2 regions of the Gordonia sp. p3-SID1431 genome follow, and region 2 is predicted to be linked to the other one. Evidence: riboswitches for the same ligand, from Rfam matches in the RefSeq annotation. Region 2 holds a riboswitch; the other holds the start of a gene.
What was found. A riboswitch is a leader RNA that binds a small molecule or an ion and turns the genes downstream of it on or off. The one in region 2 is predicted to bind S-adenosylmethionine.
Positions count from the first base shown of each region.

Region 1: another riboswitch for S-adenosylmethionine. It lies ahead of M4D77_RS07890 (aminotransferase class V-fold PLP-dependent enzyme); the one in region 2 lies ahead of M4D77_RS11490 (bifunctional o-acetylhomoserine/o-acetylserine sulfhydrylase).

Region 1 covers NZ_JAMBDT010000022.1:9,855-13,240, reverse strand. Annotated here, with positions in the region: gene M4D77_RS07900 (inorganic diphosphatase) at 1-310, shown strand, start outside; gene M4D77_RS07895 (hypothetical protein) at 473-973, opposite strand; gene M4D77_RS07890 (aminotransferase class V-fold PLP-dependent enzyme) at 970-1,896, opposite strand; SAM riboswitch class IV at 1,916-2,029, opposite strand; gene M4D77_RS07885 (isochorismate synthase MenF) at 2,137-3,213, shown strand; gene M4D77_RS07880 (ERCC4 domain-containing protein) at 3,275-3,386, shown strand, end outside.
Region 2 covers NZ_JAMBDT010000037.1:10,932-14,317, forward strand. Annotated here, with positions in the region: gene M4D77_RS11485 (cutinase family protein) at 1-948, opposite strand, end outside; SAM riboswitch class IV at 1,216-1,336, shown strand; gene M4D77_RS11490 (bifunctional o-acetylhomoserine/o-acetylserine sulfhydrylase) at 1,399-2,733, shown strand; gene M4D77_RS11495 (homoserine O-acetyltransferase) at 2,750-3,386, shown strand, end outside.

The DNA of each region.
Region 1 (3,386 bases), on a different contig from region 2:
CGGCATCATCGTGCGCGCACGGGTCGTCGGCATGTACACCATGACCGACGAGGCCGGTGGCGACGACAAGCTGCTCTGCGTCCCCGCCAAGGACGTGCGCTGGGACCACATCAAGGACATCTCCGACGTGTCCGAATACGAGCTGGGACCCATCGCCCACTTCTTCGAGCACTACAAGGACCTCGAGCCGGGCAAGGAGGTCGACCCGGGCGGATGGGTCGGCCGCGACCAGGCCGAGAAGATCGCACAGGAGGCCGTCGATCGCCTCGCTGCGCACCCCGACGCGGCCAACGAGCCCTCGCGCGGCTGATCTCTCCCACACACGAGACCGCCGGCACCATCATCCGAGATGGTGTCGGCGGTCTTGTCTGGTCACCAGGTGGCTTCGACTCGGCGCCTCGACCTCGACGCGCTCCTTCGTCGCTTGCTCGGCCCGGCGGCTACGCTCGGTGCCGGCTCAACCAGCAGTGGGTCAGGCCACGCGGTACCGCTGCTCGGCGAGCACCGGCAGGATCTGTTCGCGGATGCGGCGTTCGGTGGCCGCGCCGTCGATCGGGATGAGGATCACGGCGTCGGCGACCTCGGCTGCGTAGATGTCGCGGACCAGCGTGATCAGTCCGTGTGTCGTCCCGATGTAGCGGATGGTCCCCGAGCCCGTCTCCGACGACGCGTCCACCGCCGCAGCAGCGGCCGTGCGCGCCGACGCGGCGTCCGGCGCGACAGCCACCTCCACCTCGAGTGCGACCACGAACTTGGCCTGATCGTGGCTGCCGGCCCGGAGCAGGGAGCGGGCGCGCTGCGCCTCGCGGAGGGTCTCCCGCCGCACGACGATCGGAAACGTCTGTGCGAGATCGTCTCCCGCGAGCGCGATCTGGAATCCCGGACGTCCGATGCTGATCGGGGCCGTCGGGGTGGCAGTCGGTGCGGCGATCACGGTGCCGCGGTCAGCACGTGCGTCGAGTTCGATGGTCATCTATTCACCCCTGGTCGAGTTCGGTCGGTCTGGTCGGTTCGCGCCCGGAATGCATCGAGAATCCGGTCGATGTCGTCGACGGTGGTGCCCGCTCCGAAACTCGCGCGCACCGTGTCGGCCGGCGGTGCGAGGCCGTCGACGGTGTAGCCCGCGACTCCCGCGCGGTCGGTGGAATCGGTGAAGATCCGCAGCGGCGTGAAGCCGCCGATCGCGGCCAGGCCGGCGTCGAGACGTTCGGCGAGGCGGCGTTCGTGCAGCCCGATCGTCTCGGGTCCGAGATCGGCGAGCACCCGACACGCCTCGGCGACCGCGATCGCCCCGGGAACGCCGTCGGAGTCCGGCGAGGCGTCGACATCGGCGGCGTCGAACCAGTCACGACGACCGATCAGGACGCCGGGGCCATCCGTCCTACGACCTGGTTCACCGAACGCGACGTAGTCGATGCCGTGGCTGACGACGGAGACGGGCCGGTGCCCGACGAGTTGCGCGGCGTCGACCAGGATGCGGGCCCCGGACCGGTGCGCGAGCGAGGCGAGCCGGCCCATCGGCAGCACCTCGCCGGTGATGTCCGATACCGCGGTCACGACCAAGAGCGATGCCGGCGCCGAGGCGAGCTCGGTCTCCAGCGCGACCAAGGTGTCCTCGATGGTCTCGCAGGCCGGGACGAAGCGCGCCCGGTCGCGCCCCTGCCGTGGTGCGCACCACCGCAGCAGGTCGGCGCCCTGCCCGATGTCGAGGACGACGACGTCGCCGGGAGTGATGCGCGCCGCGAGGTCGAGGGCAACGGCGGCATCGCGGGTGAAGACGACGGTGTCGTCGACCCGCGCACGGACGAACTGCCGCACCGATTCCCGGGCGGCGTCGAAGCGGACGTCGACTGCGGGCGACAGGCGACCGGCGGGTGCGGACAGGACAGCGGTCACGGCAGGAAACTCCTCAGACAATTCGCGCTTGCCGCGTCCGGTCGGTACGCGGCCGGGTCGTCACCCGGAGCACCCCACCGCGAAGGAGGGTTGCCGACCAGCGAGCCGGGGCTTGTCACTGGCACTCATGACCTACGACCAAGGGTCGTCGATCTCGCGCGGGCGTGTCAATTTTCACTCAACGTGATCGGAAGTTAGGGCACACTTACCTGTAGCGTGTCAGGGGTGTCAGCGACTGATGTGTTTGTGTTGTCCCGCCCGCACGGCACCGTGCGGGGCATGGGCGCGGTCCGTGCGTTCACCGACGTCGACGCCGCCTCGGCCGCCCTGCGCGCCGGGACCGTCGACGGTCTGACCGGCGCGATCCCCTTCGACCTCGCCGACCCCGCCGCGCTGGTGGTGCCCGAAGTCCTGCACGTCGACGCGGCGCCGCTGGCGGGCGGGCCGCCACTGACGCGCACCCCGGTGTCGACGACCCTGTACCCCACGGCCGACGAGCACCGCGAACGGGTCGCGCACGCGGTGAAGCGGATCGTCGCCGGCGACGTCGGCAAGGTCGTCCTCGCCCGCAGCGTCGACATCGTGCTCGACGCCGAGGTCGAGCCTCTGCGACTTCTCGACGCATTGGCGGGCGGCAATGCCGGACACAACGCATTCGGTGTCGATCTCGGCGCGGCCACCGGCTCGGGTTCGTGGCTGTTGGGCGCGAGTCCCGAAGTGTTGCTGCGCAAGTCGGGTTCCGTCGTCACCTGCCACCCGTACGCGGGATCGGCGCCGCGGTCACCCGACCCGGTCGTCGACCGCGCCGCTGCCGACGGATTGTTCTCCTCGGCAAAGGACCTCGCCGAGCACGCCTTCGTCGTCGACCACCTGCGAGACCGGCTGGGACACCTCTGCGACGACGTCGACGCGCCGTCGACCCCGCAATTGCAGTCGACCGGGGAGGTCTGGCATCTGGCCACCCCGATCCGCGCGCGGCTTCGGGACCCGGCGACCACTGCGCTCGATCTCGCACTCCTGCTCGGCCCCACCCCGGCGGTCTGCGGCACGCCGAGTGATGTTGCTGCGCAGATCATCCGCGAGGTCGAGGGTGAGCGCGGCTTCTACGCGGGGGCGGTCGGCTGGTGCGACGCCGCCGGCGACGGGGAGTGGATGGTCACCATCCGGTGCCTCGAACTCGAGGCCGATCGTCGCAGCCTCCGGACGTGGGCCGGCGGCGGTATCGTCGAACACTCCGACCCGCAGGGCGAACTCGAGGAGACGGCGTTCAAGCTGCGGACGGTCCTGAACGCGTTGGGAATCGACAGCCTCGATTAGCAGAGATGGTTCGGGGTCGAACACGACCGCAGGCGACCGCAGCCCGTTACGCTGACCTTCGATGCCCGACGATCTGATCATCGCCCGAAACCCGGAAGAGGGCTCCTCGCTGCCCTTTCTCGTACGTATCCCGCTCGGCAGCGACGGCATTGTCCTCAAGGTGAGAGAGACGT
Region 2 (3,386 bases):
TGCGACGATGCAGACGGCAGTCTCCGGATCGCACTCGACCGCCCGCCCGTCGTTCCAGGCGGGCTCCTTCGGGTCCCGGTACATCTGGAACGGATACCGGCTGTGCTTCGTGAAGTAGCCGAGCAGACCGTCGATCGCGCCGATCGGGTCGTGGATCGGGTCGGGCAGGTCGCAAATGGGATCACCGTCGATACAGACCGACACCACCTCGCCTTCGAGCTCACCGAACCCGCTGTCGGTCTCTGATTTCCCCCGCGGGCCGGACATCGTCAGACCGGGGATGATGCCGATCAGCGAGAGCTCGATCCCGCGGCCGGTCTTGTCTCCCGCCCGACGGGGGTCGGAGTACAGCTCGCCGGAGATCCCGCCCGGCTCGATGGTGACGAGAATTGGTTCGCCGTTCTCGTCGAGCATGACCTCGCCGTTCTCGTCGGTCGCGACCACCTGTTCGGCGCGCCCGTTACCGATGTCGGCGAGCACGTCGCCGGCGACCCGGGCGCCCTGTGAATAGCCGGCGACGACTATGTCCGACTCGACGCCGCATCGCGCCTGGTAGCCGGCGATCGCCGACGCCGTCGCACTTCTCCCCTGCGTCGTGCTGTCGTCGTATCCCGCGGCGCCGAGTGGCCACAGCGTGGTCGGATAGTCGACGTAGATGACATCCTTCGGCGTTGCCAGGTAGTCACTGTCAGGGTCGTCCACGATGACCACGTCACCGTCCACCACCGTCGGCATCTTTCCGGTGTAGCGCTGTGTGACGCCGACGAGATGCGCACTCTCCGGGTCATTCGTTCCGGCGACGATGATGACCGCGCCGGTGTCGCTGCATTCGGCGGCCCCCGCCGGGGCGACACCGGACAGGCAGAGCGCGCCCGCCACCGCAAATGCGGTGAGGCCGGCGACCGTGAACGAGGCCCGTCGGGTCCGGAGATGAGCCATCACGGCCATGAGCGCTCCTGTGCGAACCCGGACCACCTGAGCGGAGCATTCCGGTGCAGCCGGGGCTGGTCGAACAGTAGATCCGCGATTGCGGAATCGACAGCACGCTGAGCGTCGCTAACTACCTTGACCAGCTGTTTTGTATCTGAACACACCCGATTTCACTCGGTCGGAGGACAGCCACCGGCACCCTTCCGGTGCACTTCTCAAGGGTTGGGCGCGGCCTGACCGGGACGGTTCTCGGGCCCTCACATCCGTGTTATATCCTTGTCGCCAGGTCATGAGTATCAGTGCGAAGCCCCGGCTGGCTGATCGGCAACCCTCCTTCCGCGGTGGGGTGCTCCGGGTGATGACCGGGTTGCGGGATCGCAGTGGCGATCCCCGGCAAGCGCGGGTCCGAAGGTCGGACCCCAACAGGGTCGAGTTGGCCCTGCCGACCGTAGAAAGTGATGAATCGCCATGTCTGATGTCCCTGACGGCACCCTCGACAGCAACGATCCCAGCGAGAACTGGAGCTTCGAGACGAAGCAGATCCACGTCGGGCAGTCCGCGGACGCGGTGACCAATGCCCGTGCGCTGCCGATCTACCAGACGACGTCGTATGTCTTCAACGACACCCAGCACGCGGCCAATCTCTTCGGTCTCGCCGAACCGGGCAACATCTACACGCGCATCATGAATCCCACGCAGGATGCCGTCGAGCAGCGGATCGCCGCGCTCGAGGGCGGCGTCGCCGCGCTGCTCGTCGCATCGGGACAGGCCGCCGAGACCTACGCGATCCTCAACGCCGTCGAGACCGGCGGGCACGTGGTGTCCAGCCCCCGCCTCTACGGCGGCACGTACAACCTCTTCCACTACACACTGCCCAAGCTCGGGGTCGAGGTGAGCTTCGTCGAGGACCCCGAGGACCCGGCGTCGTGGCAGGCCGCCGTCAAGGACAACACCCGCGCGTTCTTCGGTGAGTCGATCTCCAACCCCAACAACGAGATCCTCGACATCTCGGGGATCGCGGAGGTCGCGCACCGCAACGGCGTACCCCTCATCATCGACAACACCGTCGCCACCCCCTACCTGATCAGCCCGCTGGCCCACGGCGCCGACATCGTCGTGCACTCGGCGACGAAGTACATCGGCGGTCACGGCACCGCGATCGGCGGCGTCATCGTCGACGGCGGCACCTTCGACTGGCGGGTCCAGCGCGACGGGAAGGACCTGTTTCCCGGTTTCACCACGCCGGACCCGAGCTACCACGGTGCCGTCTTCGCCGACCTGGGCGCGCCCGCGTTCGCACTCAAGGCACGTGTGCAGTGGTTGCGCGACACCGGCGCGGCGATCTCCCCGTTCAACGCGTTCCTTCTGGCACAGGGCCTGGAGACGCTGAGTCTGCGCATCGAGCGCCACGTCGCCAACGCGCAGAAGGTCGCCGCCTTCCTCGAGGCACACCCGCAGGTCGAGTCCGTGGCGTACGCGGGTCTGGAGTCCTCGCCCTGGTACAAGCGCGGTCAGGAACTGGCCCCGAAGGGTCAGGGTGCGATCATCGCCTTCGAGATCCAGGGCGGAGTGGACGCCGGCAAGAAGTTCGTGGACGCGCTCAGCCTGCACAGCCACGTCGCCAACATCGGCGATGTGCGGTCGCTGGTCATCCACCCCGCCTCGACCACCCACAGCCAGCTCACCCCCGAGGAGCAGCTCGCCGCGGGCGTGGCCCCGGGACTGGTCCGGCTCGCCGTGGGCATCGAGGGAATCGACGACATCTTGGCCGATCTCGAACAGGGATTCGCGGCGGCCAAGTGAAACAGGTGAGGCAGCTTTGTCGGTGAGTATCGACCTGAATGCGACAGCATCTGATCAGCCCGACTGGGAGACCCTCCCGGACGGGGAACTCGTCGGCATTCCCATCGGCTCGTTGCCTCTCGACAGCGGAGCACGGATCGACGACGTCACCCTGGCGTTCCAGCGCTGGGGGACGTTGTCGCCGTCCCGCGACAACGTCATCCTCACGCTCCACGCATTGACCGGCGACTCGCACGTCACCGGACCCGCCGACGCCGACCACGACTCGGCCGGATGGTGGGACGGGCTGATCGGCCCGGGACAGGCCATCGACACCGACGAATGGTGCGTCATCTCCGCCAACGTCCTGGGCGGATGCAAGGGCTCTACGGGTCCGGGCTCCATCGCCCCCGACGGTAGGCCCTGGGGCTCACGCTTCCCACAGATCACCGTGCTCGACCAGGTCCGCGCCGAGGTGGCACTGCTGGACCGCCTCGGAATCCGCAGCGTTGGTGCGGTTCTCGGCGGTTCGATGGGCGGCGCCCGCGCGCTCGAGTGGGCCATCGAGTACCCCGACCGCGTCCGCAGCGCCCTCGTGCTCGCCGTCGGCGCCCGCGCGACCGCGGATCAGATCGGTATCCAGTCCGCACAGATCGCCGCGATCAAGGCCGACC